DNA from 3 places in the Pseudoalteromonas sp. SG44-5 genome. Region 2 is predicted to be linked to each of the others. Evidence: predicted binding sites of a transcription regulator. Region 2 holds the regulator's gene; each other region holds the start of a gene.
What was found. The regulator ArgR, encoded in region 2, controls arginine synthesis, uptake and breakdown. The targets are predictions, from matches to a motif close to ANTGAATANNTATTCANT.
Positions count from the first base shown of each region.

Region 1: a site for ArgR is predicted at 1,746-1,763, ahead of gltB (glutamate synthase large subunit). Genes of this name have one in related genera too.
Region 3: a site for ArgR is predicted at 5,297-5,314, ahead of H5079_RS11170 (2OG-Fe dioxygenase family protein). Genes of this name have one in related genera too.

Region 1 covers NZ_JACJES010000003.1:478,610-485,383, reverse strand. The annotation lists gene H5079_RS06685 (anhydro-N-acetylmuramic acid kinase) at 167-1,372, shown strand; gene gltB (glutamate synthase large subunit) at 1,997-6,604, shown strand; gene H5079_RS06675 (glutamate synthase subunit beta) at 6,625-6,774, shown strand, end outside.
Region 2 covers NZ_JACJES010000005.1:139,934-146,707, reverse strand. The annotation lists gene mdh (malate dehydrogenase) at 1-421, opposite strand, end outside; gene argR (transcriptional regulator ArgR) at 648-1,115, shown strand; gene H5079_RS08320 (Dyp-type peroxidase) at 1,131-2,030, opposite strand; gene H5079_RS08315 (ABC transporter ATP-binding protein) at 2,081-3,130, opposite strand; gene H5079_RS08310 (iron ABC transporter permease) at 3,131-4,762, opposite strand; gene H5079_RS08305 (Fe(3+) ABC transporter substrate-binding protein) at 4,763-5,767, opposite strand; gene H5079_RS08300 (NAD-dependent succinate-semialdehyde dehydrogenase) at 6,494-6,774, opposite strand, start outside.
Region 3 covers NZ_JACJES010000009.1:40,467-47,240, reverse strand. The annotation lists gene H5079_RS11185 (YdiU family protein) at 1-831, shown strand, start outside; gene H5079_RS11180 (OmpA family protein) at 1,217-2,281, shown strand; gene acnB (bifunctional aconitate hydratase 2/2-methylisocitrate dehydratase) at 2,578-5,175, shown strand; gene H5079_RS11170 (2OG-Fe dioxygenase family protein) at 5,375-6,007, shown strand; gene H5079_RS11165 (cysteine desulfurase-like protein) at 6,017-6,774, shown strand, end outside.

The DNA.
Region 1 (6,774 bases), on a different contig from region 2:
TACAGGAGTTTTGGGCACACGGTTAAAAAATCAACCCCAAGGTGTGAGTATTTACTCTAAGGTGAGTTTATAAGTGGATTAACTGATTTTTATAGCGCTATAACTTTTATTTAAACTATTCTAAAATGAATGCTATTAACTTAACAACAATAGATGCGAAATTATTATGCACCCACACATTAGTAAGCTTTATAACAGTGCGTTAAAGCCAAGCCGATTAATTATAGGCCTAATGAGTGGTACCTCGTTAGATGGACTTGATGTTGCCTTATGTAAAATAACTGCCGCGGGTGTGCATACCCAAATTGAGGTTTTAAAGTTTACTACGGTTGATTATAGCGATGATTATAAAACAAAAATAAAGCAGGTATTTGCCAAGCGTGAATGCAACTTAGAATACCTTACGTTACTGCACCCTTGGGTTGGTAAATTACATGGTGACATGGTTAATCAGTGTTTAAACAGCTGGCAGGTAAACCCAGCCAATATAGATGTAATAGCCAGCCACGGACAAACTATTTACCACTGTCCTAAAAGCCAGCATCAGTATAACGATTTTAACAATGGCACTTTACAAATTGGCGACAGCGACCAAATAGCCGTTACTACAGGTATTACTACTATTGGCGATTTTAGGCAAAAGCATATAGCAGCAGGCGGCGAGGGCGCACCACTTGCCGTGTATGGTGATTATTTGTTTTTTTCAAGCTCTGACGAAAACCGTATTTTGCTCAATATGGGCGGTATAGCTAACCTCACTTTTTTACCCCAAAATGGCGATAGCAACGCAGTATTTAGCTCTGACATTGGCCCATGTAATACCATTATGGATGCCTATGTGCAGCGTTATTTTAATAACATGCATTACGATGAAAACGCTGCGATAGCGAAAGCGGGCGTTATTAATACTGCGTTACTAACAGCGCTTTGCGACAATCATTTTTTAACCCTAAAAATGCCAAAAACTACTGGCCCTGAAGTGTTTAATCTGGCTTATTTAGAGGCTGCGCAACAGGCTTCAAATACCCAAAAGTTAAGTCATCAAGACGTAATGGCCACCTTAAACCGCTTTACCGCAGAGGTTATTGCCAATGCGCTAAATACGTGTGTAAAAATGGCGCCCAATAGTGTGGTGTATGCCAGTGGCGGCGGCATTCACAATTTACTCCTAATGCAACATTTAGTAACGCTTTGTCCGGCCATAAAAGGTTTTAAAAATACTCACGCATTAGGGGTTGATCCCGACGCGAAAGAAGCGGTACTTTTTGCTATTTTAGCTAACGAATGCTTAGCCGGTGAGCAGCTACACCTTGATAATAAAGCCCAAGGAATTGCAGGCGTTACTATGGGTAAAGTGAGTTTTGCAGATTGAAACCACATATTCTAAGCTTAAGTTTTTAGGTGAGACCTAGCCAAACTCACTGTTTGGCCTTTGCATAACTGCGACTTACTGTTTTAGGGTAAGCTTATTTTTTTGCGCTGCCATTAGCGTGAATATTGTTTTGTAGTAATTAATTGCAGCTGCGCTTTAATTATTATAAAAATGTTATTGCTTATTTACTTTTTAAAGATGCACCAATCCTCCCTTAGTTTCGCCCCTCAGGCCTTAGTGGTGCACTTTTATAACTAAAAAGACCAAACCCATCCAAATCAACTATGCGCTTTTTTAAAACATAAGGCATAGTTATTAAATGCAGTGTAAATGGGCTGTTAATAACTATTTTTGACTATATATATTCATATAATCTGAATGTATATTCATTTCTTAGTTGACTCAGCGTTATTTTACGGCTAGTTTTTATCCCCCTTTGATTAAAGTTTTCACTAATAAATACTGCACTATACTAATTCAAAAAGATTTTACAGTGGCTGTTTTAGGCATTTTAACGATTTTTTGAATGAGATAAGCGCATACCTCGAGTATATAAAAATATATGACTTAATTAGTAAGCACAATTTAGCTGATAGCAATAGGCTGATGAAATAGGAATAAGTAATGAATGATATGAGCAAAAAATCCCAAGGTCTTTATCGCGCTGAATTTGAACATGACAGTTGCGGCATTGGCTTTGTCGCTAACCTTAAGGGTAAAAAGTCACACGATATTATCGAAAATGCACTCACCATGCTCAGCTGCATGGAACATCGTGGTGGAACAGGGTTTGACGTTAAAAGTGGTGATGGTGCTGGTATTCTTATTCAAATTCCTCATGAGTTTTTCCGTCAAGAAACCGCAAAGCTAGGGTGGACGCTGCCAAGCGCCTTAAACTATGGTGTGGGGATGATTTTTTTCCCGCGCGATAAAGCACTTAGCGACGCGTGTAAAAAAATACTAAATCAAAATATTGCCGAACTGGGTTTAACCTTAATAGGGTATCGGGATGTTCCGGGCGATAACTCTATGTTAGGCGCGGCTTCATTTGAAAGCGAGCCAAATATTGAGCAAGTGTTTATTGCTAAGCCGCAAGCGCTAAGCGCACAAGAATTTGAACGTAAGCTGTTTGTGCTGCGTAAATACACCTCGCATAAAATTAATGGTTTAGATTTCACAGAACGTGACGAATTTTATGTAACCTCAATGTCATCTACCAAAATTGTTTATAAAGGCCAGTTTACTACCGAGCAAGTGCGCCAGTATTACCTTGATCTGCAAGACGAGCGTACTATTTCGGGAATGGCGATGTTTCATTCTCGTTTTTCAACCAACACTTTTCCTGCTTGGCGCCGCGCGCAGCCGTTTCGTTATATAGCCCACAATGGTGAAATTAATACGGTACGCGGTAATATTAACTGGATGAATGCTCGTGAGGCATTGTTTAGCTCGGTTAATTTTAGCGATGCTGAATTGAATATGTTAAATCCGGTGTGTAATAACGATAACTCAGATTCGGCTAATCTTGATATGGCTATTGAGCTATTAGTGCTCAGCGGGCGGTCTTTGGCGCAAGTAATGATGATGATGGTGCCAGAAGCATGGCAAACACAAACCAATATGGATGCCACCAAGCGCGCATTTTATGAATACTATGCGTGTATTATGGAGCCTTGGGATGGCCCAGCATCGTTATCGTTTACCGATGGCAACGTTATTGGTGCAACACTTGACCGTAATGGTTTGCGCCCTTCGCGTTACTTGTTAACCGAAGATGGCACGCTAGTGATGGGCTCTGAAACCGGTGCATTGTGCGTTGATCAATCAACGGTTGTTGAAAAAGGGCGTTTGCAACCGGGTAAAATATTTATTGCTGACTTAGAGCAAGGTCGCATTATTAGTGATGACGAAGTAAAACAACACGTTAGCTCGGCTCAGCCGTATGCTCGTTGGTTAGCTGAAAACAAAATTGAATTAGACAATTTACCCGTTCCTAGCGCGTCTTTTGCCCAGCCGCCATTGGCAGAGCTGCGAAAAATACAAAAAGCATTTGGTTACACCAGCGAAGATCTTAACCTAGTACTGGCGGGTATGGTTGGTACGGCTAAAGAGCCACTAGGCGCTATGGGTACCGACACGCCGCTTGCAGTGCTGTCGCATCGCCCACAACAATTATCACATTATTTTAAGCAGTTATTTGCGCAAGTAACCAACCCACCCATCGACCCTATTCGTGAAGAGTTGGTTATGTCGTTGCGCGGTTATATTGGCCGCTCACTTAACTTGCTCGATGAAACACCTGGGCATTGCCATAAGGTTGAAATAGAACAGCCTGTATTGACCAATGAGCAATTACGCAAACTACAGTATATAGATAACAATCATCTTCAAGCTAAAACGATCGACATTACTTTTAAAGCCAGCGGTGGGCCAGGTGCACTAAAAAGAGCACTGGATCGTATTTGTTTATATGCCAAAAATGCCGTTGAAGATGATTATGAAATACTCATTTTAAGTGACCGTGGAGTAGACAGCGACCATGTTGCTATACCTTCGGTATTGGCAACAGCAGCGGTGCATCACTATTTAATTCGTGAAAAACTACGCTCATCTGCCGATATAATTTTGGAGTCGGGTGATATACGCGAAACGCATCATTTTGCTACTGTTATTGGTTATGGCGCTGCGGCAGTTAACCCGTATTTAGCCCTAGAGAGCATGTATGGTTTACGTGATGAAGGCGTACTTGATACTAACTTAACAAATGAACAAATTACCCAAAAATACACCAAAGCGGTAGGCAGCGGCTTGTTGAAAACCTTCTCTAAAATGGGTATTTCAACGCTACAGTCGTATTTAGGTGCGCAAGTTTTTGAAGCCTTGGGCATTAACTCTGAGGTTATTGATCAGTACTTTACCGGTACGGTTAGCCGTATTGAAGGCTTAAGCCTAGATCAAATTGCCCAAGAGGCGCTATTACGCCACCGTGAGGGTTTCCCTGAGGCCAACCGCATTGCTATAGATAAACTACTGCCTACGGGCGGAGAATACTCGTGGCGTCATGATGGTGAACGGCACTTATTTAATCCCACGGTAATTCGTTTACTGCAGCATTCAACAGCCAGTAATAATGTTGAGCAGTTTAAGCAGTATGCAAAAACGGTGGACGATCAAAGTAAAGAAGCCTTTACCTTACGGGGTTTATTACAATTGAATAGCGATCGTCCTGCTATTGCCTTGAGCGAAGTGGAACCGGTTGCCAACATTTTTAAACGCTTTGCCTCGGGTGCTATGTCGTTTGGCTCAATTTCGTGGGAAGCACATACTACTTTAGCTATAGCTATGAACCGCATTGGCGGTAAAAGTAACAGCGGTGAGGGCGGCGAAGACCCAATTCGTTATACTGCGCTTGAAAATGGCGATTCGATGAATTCGCGAATTAAACAAGTGGCTTCGGGTCGTTTTGGTGTTACTAGCCATTATTTAGCGAATGCCGATGAGCTACAAATAAAAATGGCGCAGGGCGCTAAACCGGGCGAAGGTGGGCAATTACCCGGCGATAAAGTAGATGCATGGATTGGTAAAACTCGTGGCTCTACGCCAGGGGTGGGCTTAATTTCGCCGCCGCCACACCATGATATTTATTCTATTGAAGATTTATCGCAACTTATTTTCGATCTTAAAAACGCCAACCGTGACGCGCGCATTAACGTTAAATTAGTATCAGAAGCGGGTGTAGGTACGGTTGCATCGGGTGTGGCAAAAGCCTATGCCGATGTGGTACTGATTGCGGGCCACGATGGCGGCACCGGTGCGTCACCACTGAGCTCAATTAAACATACGGGCTTACCGTGGGAACTGGGTTTGGCTGAAACGCATCAAACTTTGGTGCGTAATAAACTGCGTAGCCGTATTACGGTACAAACCGATGGGCAACTTAAAACGCCACGCGACTTAGCCATTGCAACGCTGCTTGGTGCAGAAGAGTACGGCATGGCTACCACAGCATTGGTGGTTGAGGGATGTATTATGATGCGTAAGTGTCATTTAAATACCTGCCCAGTTGGTATTGCCACACAAGATAAAGGCCTGCGCGACAAGTTTACTGGTCGTGCCGATATTTTAGTTAACTTTTTTACCATGATGGCAGAAGGTTTACGCGAAATTATGGCTGAGCTTGGCTTTAGAAGTATTGAAGAAATGGTGGGCCAAACTCAGTGCCTTACGCAGCGCAAAGATGTTGACCATTGGAAATACCAAGGCGTTGACTTAACTCCACTATTACACAAAGCAGAATGCGCTGAAAACGAAACTCTGTATCAATCAATAAAGCAAAAGCATTTAATCGACGACATTATCGATCGCAAAATGATCAAAGATGCTCAAGCGGCACTAGATTCTGGGCAAAGTGTGGCGCTTGAATACGATGTGATTAACACCGACAGAACCATAGGGGCGATGATCTCTAACGAAATCTCTAAAAAGTACCATGCAGATGGCTTACCGCAAGATACTATTAAGGTTAAGTTTAACGGCTCAGCGGGACAAAGCTTTGGTTGTTTTTCAACCAAGGGTTTACGTTTTGAACTTGAAGGCGATGCCAACGACTACTTTGGTAAAGGACTCTCTGGCGCAAATTTAGTGGTGTACCCTAGTAAACAAGCTAAGTTTGCTGCTAGTGAAAATATCCTCATTGGTAATGTGGCCTTTTTTGGAGCAACTTCGGGTAGCGCCTTTATACGCGGTATAGCGGGGGAGCGTTTTTGTGTACGTAACTCGGGCGCAACAGCCGTTGTTGAAGGTGTGGGGGATCACGGTTGTGAATACATGACCGGCGGTAAAGTGGTTATTTTGGGCGCAACTGGTCGAAACTTTGCTGCCGGTATGTCGGGCGGTGTTGCTTACGTACTTGATGTAAATAATGACTTTGCGGCTAAATGCAATATGGAAATGGTCGCACTTGAAAGTGTAGATACCGACGCTGAAAGCCACGAATTAAAAGCCTTAATTAGCCAACATTTTGATGCTACAGGTTCAGATGTTGCCAGTGATTTATTAAAAGATTGGAACAGCAATGTTAAGCGCTTTGTTAAAGTAATGCCGGTTGATTACAAACGCATGCAAGGTTATATGAATGATGTACGCAGTAGCGGAAAATTCACCTCAGAGTATGACATTGCCGTAGAAGCATTCGACATTCATTTAAACAACATAGCTAGCGCTAAAGCTTAAGCTGCCAAGGAGAATATATTATGGGAAATCCAACAGGGTTTATCAACGTAGGTCGTGCCTTGCCAACTGAGCGTAACGCAGGTGAACGTTTAATTGACTGGCTGGAAGTATATGAAGAAATACCACAAGCAGATGTAGAGCAGCAAGCTTCGCGTTGTATGGATTGTGGC
Region 2 (6,774 bases):
TAGCGTCGTAAGTACCTGCTTTTTTAAATACTTCAGCAACAATTGGTACAGTGCCGTTTACTGGGTTAGTAATAATACCTACTAATGCTTTAGGACAACTTGCAACTATGCCTTCTGCTAACGTTTTGATGATGCCAGCATTTACATTAAATAAATCTGCACGATCCATACCTGGCTTACGTGGCATGCCAGCAGGAATAAGTACGATATCAGCATCTTTAAGCGCTTCATTTAACGCATCAGCGCCAAAGCCAGCTACTTTAACCGCTGTAGGGATATGAGATAGATCAACCGCAACACCTGGAACTACTGGTGCAACATCATATAGTGATAATTCAGAACCAGCTGGTAAGCCTGTTTTTAATAATAAAGACAACGCTTGACCGATACCGCCTGCAGCACCTAATACAGCAACTTTCATTGGAATTCTCCGTGATTTGAGGTAGGAAATATTTATGGCTCTAAGATAAAGAAATTAGCGACTAAAAACAAATTTATCCTGCCTATTTTCGTAATATTTTAGACCATAGTTGTAAAAACATTTGGCCTGAATACAGTAAACTGGCAAGTTAAATAAACAACTGCTGCATAATTATTCGTTTTTGTGTAGAATTTGCGGCATGGATAATAAAAAGCAAATAAAAACTATGCAACCACAAGACAAACAGGAAGCGTTAGTAAAAGCATTTAAAGCGCTTTTAAAAGAAGAAAACTTTGGTTCTCAAGGCGATATAGTAGATTCGTTAAAAGAGCAAGGTTTTGACAATATAAGCCAAAGTAAAGTGTCGCGCATGCTTAGTAAGTTTGGCGCGGTACGAACGCGCAATGCCAAACAAGAAATGGTGTATTGCTTGCCAGCAGAAATGGGCGTACCCACAGCAAAAAGCCCGCTGCGCCAGCTTGTTATTGATATAATGCATAACGAAATGATGATTATTATCCGTACCAGTCCAGGCGCGGCTCAGCTTATTGCGCGTTTACTTGACTCATTAGGTAAAGCCGATGGCGTGTTAGGTACTATAGCTGGCGACGACACTATTTTTATTGCCCCAGCTAAAATATCTGAAATAGACTTAACCCTAGAGCGGGTACGTATTTTATTTGATACGGTTTAGTATTTAAAACATGCGTTATAACTGCTTTAAAAACCCAACTGACGGTGCAAAAAACGCAGACCCCATATCGGCTTGAGTAAAATCAAGCCAATGATCATAGCACTCCCCCTCACCTAAACGACTTTTTAATACCTGTTCAAATGCGGTTCCACTGGCCGAGCAAGTAATTGACAGCATTCCTTGCTCGTAAACATCGCCATAAGGCATGCCTTGATTAAGTAATATTGGCTGGCCTTGCTCATCTTTTAATTCACTGCGTTGTGCATGGCTGGTTTCAAGCGCTGGGGCTATAAGAGTGTTGTCTAAGCGAGTGCGACCTATTATTTGCTCTTGCTCATCTAGCGATAGATGCTGCCATACGCTTAGATCGTGCTTATAACGTTGCACATGAATATAACTGCCTTGATCCTCAAAGCTACCTGGTTTATTTATTAACGCCGTTGCCCACTTTTGTCGGCCATGCGGCATTTTGCCACCATAAATAAAACCATTGAAATCGCGACCATCTAAAAATCTAAAATTACGAATTTGTTCCACCAGCTCTACGTCTGGTGCAAATAACTTTAAAATTTGCAGTGCAAATAAATGATTGACGTCTTCGCGGTCTGAACGTATTTGCACAAACAAATCACACGGCTGCACGCTCATTGCGTGTTCATTATGATTTATATTAGGAAAGCTTTGTAGTTCACTGGGGATATACTCTGGCAAAATATGCGGCCAATACTGTGCACCAATAGCCACCATACAAGAAAGCATAGATTCAGAAAACTGATCGCTAAACTCTTCCTCAATAGCGCTTACTTGCTTGAGCTTTGTACGTAATGACTCATCTTGGCCATCAAACACATTAAAAAATAAATGCAAACCGTGTAAGTTTGCTTCAGCACAAATCCCTGATTGCGCTTGTGCCATTGTTATTCCTTAGCTTATAAATAGATAAACACAGCGAATAACAAATTAATTTATGATTCGAAAAAATTCACCGTGTGGGGTTTTATTTTTATTATAACCTGCTCATTTTGAACAAATGACTGGCCATATTGCGCTGCAACTTCTATTTCTTGTTGTGCAATAACTACAGTGTAAACATAAGCCGAACCAATAAAACGACTGCTTAATATGGTGGCGCGTTCACTATGGCTATCTTTTTTATTGTCGCTCCTTAGCTCTATTTGATGAGGACGCACATATATTTTTCCTATATTAGCCTGATGCTGGTGCGCAATAACCGACTCAACTAGGCCAAAAGCGGTTTTATATTCAGTTGCTGTTAACACTTCTGCGCTTAAGTATATGCCCTGACCCAGAAACTCTGCAACCTCCTTTGAGCTTGGTTTAGCAAAAAGCTGTTCTGGGGTGCCCTGCTGAGCTATTTTACCCTGGTGCATAATAGCCAGCGTGTCTGCAAATGCAAAAGCCTCTTCCTTTGAGTGGGTAACAAATACTGCCGACACTTGTTGAGTTTTAATTATGCGGCGAATATCGGCAATTAATTCAAAGCGTACTTGAGTGTCTATATTCGAAAACGGCTCATCAAGTAATAGTAAACTTGGTTTGTAAGCAAGTGCACGCGCAATCGCCACGCGCTGTTGTTGCCCACCCGATAACTGATGCGGATACCTGTCGGCGCAGCCAACTAAATGCACCAGCTTAAGCATTTCATCAACGCGCTGTTGCTTTTGCTCTTTACTCATTTTACTTAAGCCAAAAGCAATATTATGTGCCACGGTTAAATGCGGGAATAACGCATAATCTTGAAACATCATGCCAATATTACGATGCTCTGGCGAGATAAATGTATTGGCGTTACTCACCAGCTTGCCATCGATAAACACGCTTCCTTGTTGCGTTTCTATTAGCCCTGCAATTGCTTTTAAGGTGGTGGTTTTACCACAACCACTGGCACCTAACAAACACACTATTTCGTTTTTACCTATGGTTAAATTTAGCTCGTGAATAACCTTAGTACCGTTATATTGATAGCTCACGCCTTGTAAAATCAAACTACTCATTTAACTACGTTGCTCCATAGAACGGTTAATAAAATACAGAGGGATAAATCCAACCAGCACAATAAATAATGCCGATATAGAAGCCAGCTCTAATTGCTCATCACTCACATACTGAAACACATGCGTAGCTAAGCTTTCAAAATTAAACGGCCTAAGTAACAAAGCCGTAGGTAGCTCTTTCATGCATTCAATAAACACCAGCAAAGCCGCAGTAAGCACCCCGCGTCTAAGTAGGGGTAAATGCACCAAACGTAACGTATGGCCTTGGCTTTTGCCCATAGATTGGCTAGCCATGTCGAGAGAGGGGCTAATGCGTAAAAAGCTCGACTCAATCGCGCCATGTGCTACTGCGTAAAAACGCACTACATAAGCAAAAATAATGGTAAATACACTGCCAGTGAGTAACAAGCCTATATTTAAGTCGTATGGCTCAAGCACACGGTTTACAGTATTTTCTAACAGCGTAAGCGGTAATAGCACCGCAATAGCCAGTACTGTTCCTGGTAAAGCGTAGCCGGTGCTAGCTAATCGCCCCGGAATAAGTGGATAGCTTTGCTTGGCTATACGTTGATAAAACACCACTAATACACTAAGTAACAGCGTTACTACGCTTACTACTATAGCTACCTTTAAACTTTGCCACGCATAGCTAAAAAACTCACTACTCCATGCTTGATCAAAATAAACAATGGCGTACTTTATTAACACAGCAATAGGTATAACAAAGGCAACAATTAAAATCACACTGCAAAATAGCGTTGCCAGCCAAGCCGACTTGCCTTTTAATATATAAAGCGCTTCACTATTTATACCCGACTGACGCTCAAACACCGCTTGATTACGGCGACTAAAGCGCTCCGCCATTAAGGCTAAAAACAATAGTAATAACATCACGCCCGATATTTTAGCTGCAGCGGTTAACGAGTAATAACCAAACCAAGTATCGTATACGGCAGTGGTTAACGTGCTTACAGCAAAGTAGCTTACTGTGGCAAAGTCAGCCATGGTTTCCATACTAATTAGCGCTAGCGCAGCTACAATTGCGCCGCGCGATAACACTAAGCTCACCCTAAAAAAGCTCTGCCACGACGACAGCCCCATTAACTGGCTAGCCTGTACTAACTTAAAAGACTGCTCACGCAAGGCTGTTTTAAAAATTAAATATAAATAGGGATAAAGCACCAGTGCAAGCATTACAATAGCGCCGGGCAAAGTGCGTATATCAAAAAACCAGTAATCATCCGGCGATTGCCACCCAAACCAGTCTCTGAGAGTATTTTGTACTGGGCCTGCGTAATCAAGCAAGTCGGTATAAACATAGGCAATAATATAGGTAGGCATAGCCAGTGGCAGCATTAACGCCCATTCAAACTGTTTTTTACCCGGGAACTGGCAATAAGCGGTTAGCCAGCCAAGTGGTAAGGCAATAGCACAGCTTAGTACACACACACCTAAAATAAGTAATACGGTATTAGAAATGTAATCCCACAGCACTGTATCCCAAAGATGCGAAAACACCTCTGAGTTACCTTGTAGAGATTCAAATAGCAGAAAAAACAATGGGGTCGACAGTAATAATCCTGTCGACCATGCAAAAAGCTGCCATTTAGACAGCTGAAATTTATAAGTCATTTAAAGATCGAATTTCACCTCATCAATTAGCCTTAACGCTAACGGACGATATTTACTAATTTCATCAAGTGGTAAGCTATCTTCTTTAAAGCTTCCCCAAGATGCAACTAAACTTGATAATTCTACGCCTGGCTTAACCGGATATTCCATATTAATTGAAGCGTACATGTTTTGCGCTTTATTGTCGGTCATATACTCTAGGAGTTTCAAGGCATTTTCAGGGTTTTTAGCGTATTTTGTAATAACTGCACCCGACACATTTATATGCGAGCCGCGATTGATTTGGTTCGGAAAGTTAATATTTACCGCTTGTGCCCATTCTTTTTGGGTTTCATCTTGCAGCATTTTACCTAAATAGTAACTATTGCCAAATGCAAGATCGCACAAACCTTCTTTTACTGCTTTTACTTGCGCTCTATCGTTACCTTGTGGTTTACGCGCTAAATTTGCTTTAACCCCCTCAAGCCATACTTTGGTATCTGCTTCGCCATGGTGTGCAATCATGGATGCAACTAAACCCAAATTATACGGATGTTTACCAGAGCGAGTACATATTTGCCCTTTATATTTTGGATCAGCCAAATCTTCATAAGTCAGCTCAGGTAGCGCGCCCACACGCTCTTTTGACGAGTAAACATTACGTACTCGCTTAGTAAGTGCCACCCACTGGCCGTCGCCATCACGAAATGCCGCAGGCACATTGTTATTAATTGCTTCGCTACTAATAGTTTGCGTTAAATCTAAATCTTCAAGTTGGATTAAGGCGCTAAAATTAGACGTTAATACTAAATCGGCTTTGCTGTGTTTACCTTCGCGCTTAACGCGCTCTATTAAGCCTTTATTAGCAAACACTACATTTGTTTTAATACCAGTTTGTTTGGTAAAGTCATCTAAAATTGGTTTTATTAAAAAAGGCTGTCGAAAAGAATAAATATTAACGGACTCAGTTGCAAAAACGGGTGCCGACACAGCCAAACCAACTACAATTGCGAATACTTTTTTCATATTTCCACCTGAATAATAACTATTATCAATAATTCTACCGTGCCTTACCCAAAAGTGCACACTTTATATAATCTGATCCTGTTAAAATCGCTAAAATAGAAAACCAACGTAAGACATATCCTACAAACGTGACAGCCAATGATGAAAACACAACATGAAAAACCATAACAAACAAAGTAACCAATTGTTTTAATTAAAGTAAATTATTTTAACTATTACGACTATAGCAATTAATTAGCAACCTATACTTCTTTAAAATATCGTACCGCCTATAATTAACTTAACAACCAAGCAGTGATGCTTAACGAGTAAATGGAAACGGACAACTTACTCGACCAACCAATGATTTAGGTTACTAATACAAAACGGATTTTAGGACAGGCTCTAGGAGAGCAGCACAATGGAATGTCTTAAAGGATAGCATCTGGATGATGCGTAAAGGATAGCAACAAAGGATTTACGTTGTTTTACAGGATGTTGAGGAAATAAAGGATACAGGCAGGAGCGCCTACATTACATAGAACTAAAAAGTAATATTGTAATAACAAGGATTTGTAAGAATTTGGAGTTGATTAAGTTCAATTGCAGGATGCAGAAAATTAGAAGATTCCGCAAGCGCGCCTAGAGATAGAGCGCGCTTTTCTTTGCCTAAAATAAATTGCTCAATGTATTTGTACAGCGCCTTGAAGTTGTTTTACTGCAAGCCGCCAAGAGCATATAAACGGTTTAAATTTTAATACACACGTATTTTTCTTCTAGGTACTCATTTAACCCTTGGTGCCCCCCTTCACGGCCAAGGCCCGATTGCTTAACACCACCAAATGGCGCTACAGGGTTAGAAATAACGCCTTCGTTTACACCAATCATGCCAAACTCAAGACCTTCGCTAATGCGATAAACCTGCTTAATATTTTGGCTGTAAAAATAAGCGGCTAAGCCGTAAGGTACGTCGTTTGCTAGGGTAAGTACTTCGCTTTCATCATCAAAAGGAATAATTGTTAATACTG
Region 3 (6,774 bases), on a different contig from region 2:
GACTTAGCTATTGAGCGTCATTACCCAAAAATTCAAGCAACAGGACCTGAGCGCTATTTAGCATTTTTAGCTGCAGTGATTAAAAACCAAGTTGAGCTGGTGGTTAGTTGGATGCGAGTAGGCTTTATACATGGGGTAATGAATACCGATAATACGCTGGTTAGCGGCGAAACTATCGACTATGGCCCATGTGCCATGATGAACAGCTTCGATTTTGATACCGTGTTTAGCTCTATTGATAAGCAAGGGCGTTATGCATTTGGTAATCAACCTAATATTGCTAACTGGAACTGCGCCCGCTTAGCTGAGAGTTTAATACCGCTTGTAAATGATGACGACGAACAAGCTGTGGCGTTAATGACCCCAATAATAGATGGTTTTGCTGAGCAATTTAATGTTGAATTTAGTGCAATGTGGGCAACAAAACTGGGCTTAGCTGGCACAGATACAGCCGATAAAGAGTTAATTGCAGAGCTATTACAGTTATTAAAAGAGCACCAACTCGACTATACCAACACGTTTGATGCACTAACCGAGTCTTTAACAGGTGGAGTGAGCATACCAGTGGTATTAGTTCAGTGGGCCGGTAAGTGGCAAAAACGTACCGATGATCGCAGCTATACCGTAATGCGCGCAGCTAATCCGCGAGTTATTCCTCGTAACCATGTGATCGAAAAAATACTTAGTGAGTATAATAAGACTGGCTCAAGTGAATTACTGCATGAGTTTATGCAGGTTATGCACACACCTTATGAAAATACAGACAAATTGGCAAAATTTCAGGATGCACCTAGCAGCGATAAAGAGTATTATACTTTTTGTGGTACTTAATTATTAGATTGAAATTTAAGTTGCTGATTATTAAAGGTCATTTAGCGGCCGTAGCGCTGCTTTATTATTGAGCACAATAAACTGAGCTGATATTATTGATATGCATTTAAAGCTAGGAGCTTGGAGCTCAATATAAACTCAGCTAGTGAAGTCGGTATGGTTATTTAATAAATTTAGATACTAGCGATAGTATTTATTATCTAGGGGTTGGGTAAAGTAATTAATATGTCCTAAACTTACTGATACTTGTATATAGAGTGTTGAAAACGAATTAATTTATCTTTTGTTAAGTATTGATTAATAAAGGATCAGGTAATATTAATAAAACTGGTTGAGCTAGAAAGAATTAGCTATATTTTTTAATTGTTAAAATGGGAAGAAAACAATGAAATTAAAATCACTTACAATCGCAATCGCGTTAGCTGCAACTAGCGCATCAGCATTTGCAGCAGAAAAAACTGAAGGTTTTTACATTGGTGTGTTCGGTGACTATTACGATGCATCTTGGAAAAACTTAAACATGCACCAAAACTTGGAAGTTAATGAATCTGCAAGTTGGGGTGCTGAAGTTGGCTACCGTTTCAGTGATTACTGGAGTGCACGTCTTGAGTATGCAGATATGGACTTTAATGCATTTCTTAAAAATCCGATTCCTAATGGTAATCGTAACGACGTAGACGGCGAGCGTTTTGGTGTTGATGCACTTTACCACTTTGGTGGCGGTCCTTTCTATGGTTTATTTGGTATTAAAGAAGTAAAAGTAGCAACAGATAATACTTTCTTAAACGCAGGTGTTGGTTACCAGCACTTCATTACAGACGGCTTATTTGTTAACGCAGAAACATCTGTTTATCAAGGTCTTGACCGTGGTTATACCGATGTGAACGCTAAACTAGGTATTAACTACTTATTTGGTCAAAGTTCAGTAGCAGAAGAGCCAGTTCAACCAGCTCCAGAGCCAGTAATTGTTGAAGTTGCACCAGTAGATAGCGACAACGATAACATTCCAGATGCAGATGATCAGTGTCCTAACACACCAATGACAGATGCAGTTGATGGCACAGGTTGTACATTATACGAAGATAAAGAAGTAACTGTAAGCTTATTAGTGACTTTCCCTAATAATACATCTGCAGTATCTACACAGTACTTAAACGATATCGATAAAGTAGCTGAGTTCTTAAAAGAGTACCCAGATACAACTGTTCTTTTAGAAGGTCATACTTCTTCTGTAGGTAAAGCATCTTACAACAAGTGGTTATCTAAAAAACGTGCTGACGCAGTAGCTAAAAAATTAGTAGCTGATGGCGTAGCAGAAGACCGTATTACTACAGTTGGTTTAGGTGAAGAGCGTCTTAAAAATGAAGCGAACACTAAAGCAGCACACGAAGAAAACCGTCGTGTAGAAGCGCATATCAAAACGATTAAAAACGTTAAAGTTTTACGTTAATAAAATCGATTGAATTACAAAAACCCAGCTTTATGCTGGGTTTTTTTATGCCTACTAAAAACTTAAATTAAAAATTAATACTAATGATTCTTACTTAATAAACATTCATAGAAATTGATTTTACTTTATCTACTATTCATAATACTTATAGTCGGTATAATCAGTTGCTGAACTGGATAGATTTTCATCTACCTACAAAAGCTTTATAATTAAGCGTTAGAATACTATAAGTATTGGGTAACATTGCGCTTATGAAGCGCTACCGAATACTTTCACGTCACCAAGAGGGCAATATTGTGCTACAAGAATATCGTAAACACGTAGAAGAACGTGCCGCGTTAGGTATCGTACCAGCGCCATTAGATGCTCAGCAAACGGCTGATCTTATTGAATTAATCAAAACTCCACCGGCTGGTGAAGAAGAGTTTATTCTCGACTTATTTGCTAATCGTGTACCGGCAGGTGTTGATGATGCAGCTTATATCAAAGCAGGGTTTTTAGCGGCAGTTGCTAAAGGTGAAACTAATTCTCCACTACTTTCTAAAGAAAAAGCGGCAGAATTATTAGGTACTATGCTAGGCGGTTACAATATCGCACCTATGATAGACCTACTTGATGACGACACACTTGCACCTATCGTAGTAAAAGGCCTTTCAAACACATTATTAATGTTTGATGCATTTTACGATGTAGAAGAAAAAGCAAAAGCGGGTAACACATTCGCTAAGCAAATTATTGAGTCTTGGGCAAATGCAGAATGGTTTACTAATAAACCAGCTGTTGCTGAAAAGATTTCAGTTACTGTATTTAAAGTAACTGGCGAAACAAATACGGATGACTTGTCACCTGCACCAGATGCATGGTCTCGTCCAGATATTCCACTACATGCTTTAGCTATGCTAAAAATTGAACGTGACGGTATCACTCCTGACAAACCAGGCGAAGTAGGCCCAATCACCCAACTAGAAGAATTAAAAACTAAAGGCTTACCACTAGCTTACGTTGGTGATGTTGTTGGTACGGGTTCTTCACGTAAATCTGCAACTAACTCAGTGCTTTGGTTTATGGGCGATGATATCCCGTTTGTACCAAATAAGCGTGTTGGCGGTGTATGTCTAGGTAATAAAATTGCACCAATCTTCTTTAACACTATGGAAGATTCTGGCGCTTTACCAATTGAGCTAAATGTTGATGAACTTAACATGGGCGAGCAAATTGACATCTACCCATACGAAGGTGTTGTTAAGCAGCATGGTACTGATAAAGTAATCTCTAAGTTTGAACTTAAATCTGAAGTGATTTTAGATGAAGTTCGTGCTGGTGGTCGTATTCCACTAATCATTGGTCGTGGTTTAACAGACAAAGCACGTACATCACTTGGTTTAGGTGCTACTGATATATTTAAAGTACCAACAGCAACTGAAGTATCAGATAAAGGCTTTACACTAGCGCAAAAAATGGTTGGTAAAGCATGTAACGTTGCAGGTATTCGCCCAGGTCAATACTGTGAGCCTAAAATGACAACTGTTGGCTCGCAAGATACAACAGGTCCTATGACACGTGATGAGCTTAAAGATTTAGCTTGTTTAGGTTTCTCTGCAGACTTAACAATGCAGTCTTTCTGTCATACATCGGCATACCCAAAACCTATTGATGTAAACACGCATCACACGCTTCCTGATTTCATCATGAACCGTGGCGGCGTTTCACTTCGCCCAGGTGACGGTATTATTCACTCATGGTTAAACCGTATGTTATTACCAGATACCGTAGGTACTGGTGGTGATTCGCATACACGTTTCCCATTAGGTATTTCATTCCCAGCGGGTTCGGGTGCAGTAGCATTCGCAGCAGCAACAGGTGTTATGCCTCTTGATATGCCTGAGTCAATTTTGGTTCGTTTTAAAGGCGAAATGCAACCAGGTATCACATTACGTGACCTTGTACATGCAATCCCTTACTACGGTATCAAGCAAGGCTTATTAACAGTTGAGAAAAAAGGTAAAATCAACGAGTTCTCTGGTCGCGTACTAGAAATTGAAGGCGTTGAGCACCTAACTGTTGAGCAAGCGTTTGAATTATCAGATGCATCTGCTGAGCGTTCAGCTGCAGGTTGTACGGTTAAGCTTTCAAAAGAGTCTATTTCTGAATACCTAGAATCAAACATTGTTATGCTTAAGTGGATGATCTCTGAAGGTTATGGCGATGTACGTACGATTGAACGTCGTATTAATGCAATGCAAGACTGGTTAGCTAATCCTGAGCTTATGGAAGCAGATAAAGATGCTGAATACGCTCACGTAGTTGAAATCGACTTAGCTGAGATTAAAGAGCCAGTTCTTTGTGCTCCAAATGATCCAGATGACGCGCGTTTACTTTCTGATGTTGCTGGCGAGAAAATTGATGAAGTATTCATCGGTTCTTGTATGACTAACATTGGTCACTTCCGCGCGGCTGGTAAGTTACTAGATGGCTTTAAAGGTCAACTACCTACTCAGCTTTGGGTTGCTCCACCTACTAAGATGGACAAAGACCAACTAATTGAAGAAGGCTACTATGGCATCTTTGGTCGTGTTGGCGCACGTATAGAAACTCCAGGTTGTTCATTATGTATGGGTAACCAAGCACGTGTTGCTGATAAAGCAACGGTAGTGTCTACCTCTACACGTAACTTCCCTAACCGTTTAGGTAATGGTGCAAATGTATTTTTAGCATCATCTGAACTTGCTGCAGTTGCGGCAATTATCGGTCGATTGCCAACTGCTGCTGAGTATCAAGAATATGCAGCGAAGATCAATGCAACAGCGTCAGATACATATCGCTACTTGAACTTCCATCGCATGCCTGCTTACACTAAAAAAGCAGACAACGTGATCATTCAACAAGCAGTATAATTTTTACAGCTTATTTAAAAACCCGCTTTTGCGGGTTTTTTATTGGCAAAAATAAATTTTAGATAGTTAATGTTGTTTTTTTGCATTTATTGTATTAATTTTGGTGGTTAATTGTTTTGAAGTTAAATAATAAAGCAATAAATCCTCTTTGCATGCATTAAAATCCCTGCAATATTATAATTACTATAGCAGGATTTTTATGACCGCTTTAAACCCCCAGAATTTACTGCAGTTGCGTTTTATTAACCAAACAAATATTGATTTGGTTAAGCCTTCTTTTGATAACCTGCCGACTAATCCTTATGCAGATGGTGCCTTTCGTAAACGCCGTTACTCTGTAGTTAAACTACAAAATGGTGAGCTAAAGCTACAAGCAACAAAAGCATTTGTACAAGATGATGCAATTAATACCTTTCAGGGTAATGTTGAGCGTAGTTACGAAAATTTAGAGCAAAGTCTACTTGAGTCAGCGGGCATGAAAAGTATTGTGAATGAGTTTCGTCAAATTACCGGGATTGATGAAGAACGTGATATCGAAATTCACCAATTTCGTATGTTAGCCATTGATAGCGATACGCCTGCAGCGCCAGAAGGCGTGCACCAAGATGGTTTTGATCATGTGTGTGTATGTGGTGTATCGCATGAAAACTTAGAGGGCGGTGAATTGCTTGTATACGAAAACAAGCAAGCCGATCCCTGTTTTAAAATGGCCATAAAAGACGGTATGTTTGCAGTAATTAACGACCGTCAAGTGTGGCATAACGCTACTCCAATGAATAAACTTGATGCCAGTAAGCCAGGTTACCTGGATTGCTTTGTATTAACGTCTTAAGGAATGAGCATGAATATAACGCAATTACGTGAGCAATTTCCGGCATTAATGCAAAGCGTTAATGGTAAATCACCCGTGTTTTTAGACGGCCCCGGTGGCTCGCAAGTACCGCAATCGGTACTTAACGCTATGACTGCTTATTTGGGTTATTACAACTCAAATTTAGGTGGAGCATTTTTCTCAAGCGATAAAACCGTTGAGCTAATGGCAAATGCTCGCCAAGCTGCTGCCGATTTACTCAATGCGCCCAGCTCACAACAAATTGTATTTGGTCCGAATATGACCAGCTTAACGTTTAGCTTTAGCCGCGCAATTTCACGCGACTGGCAAACGGGTGATGAAATTATTGTCACTAACGCGGATCACTTTTCTAACGTTTCGTCGTGGCAGCAAGCCGCAGAAGATAAAGGTGTTAAAGTTAATACTGCGCTTATTAACGAAACCGACTGCACACTCAATATGGCGCAGTTCGAGAGTTTACTAAACAGTAATACTAAGCTGGTAGCGGTAACTTATGCTTCAAATACCACAGGTTCAATTAACAATATTAAACGTATTGTAGAGCTTGCCCACAACGTAGGCGCACTTGTTTATGTTGATGCCGTACATTATGCACCGCACGAACTTGTAGATGTACAAGCGCTTGATTGCGACTTTTTAGCCTGCTCTGCGTACAAGTTTTTTGGCCCGCATTTAGGTATGGTTTATGGCAAAAAAGAGCACCTTGAAGGATTTACCCCGTACAAAGTTGAGCCAGCTAAAGACGT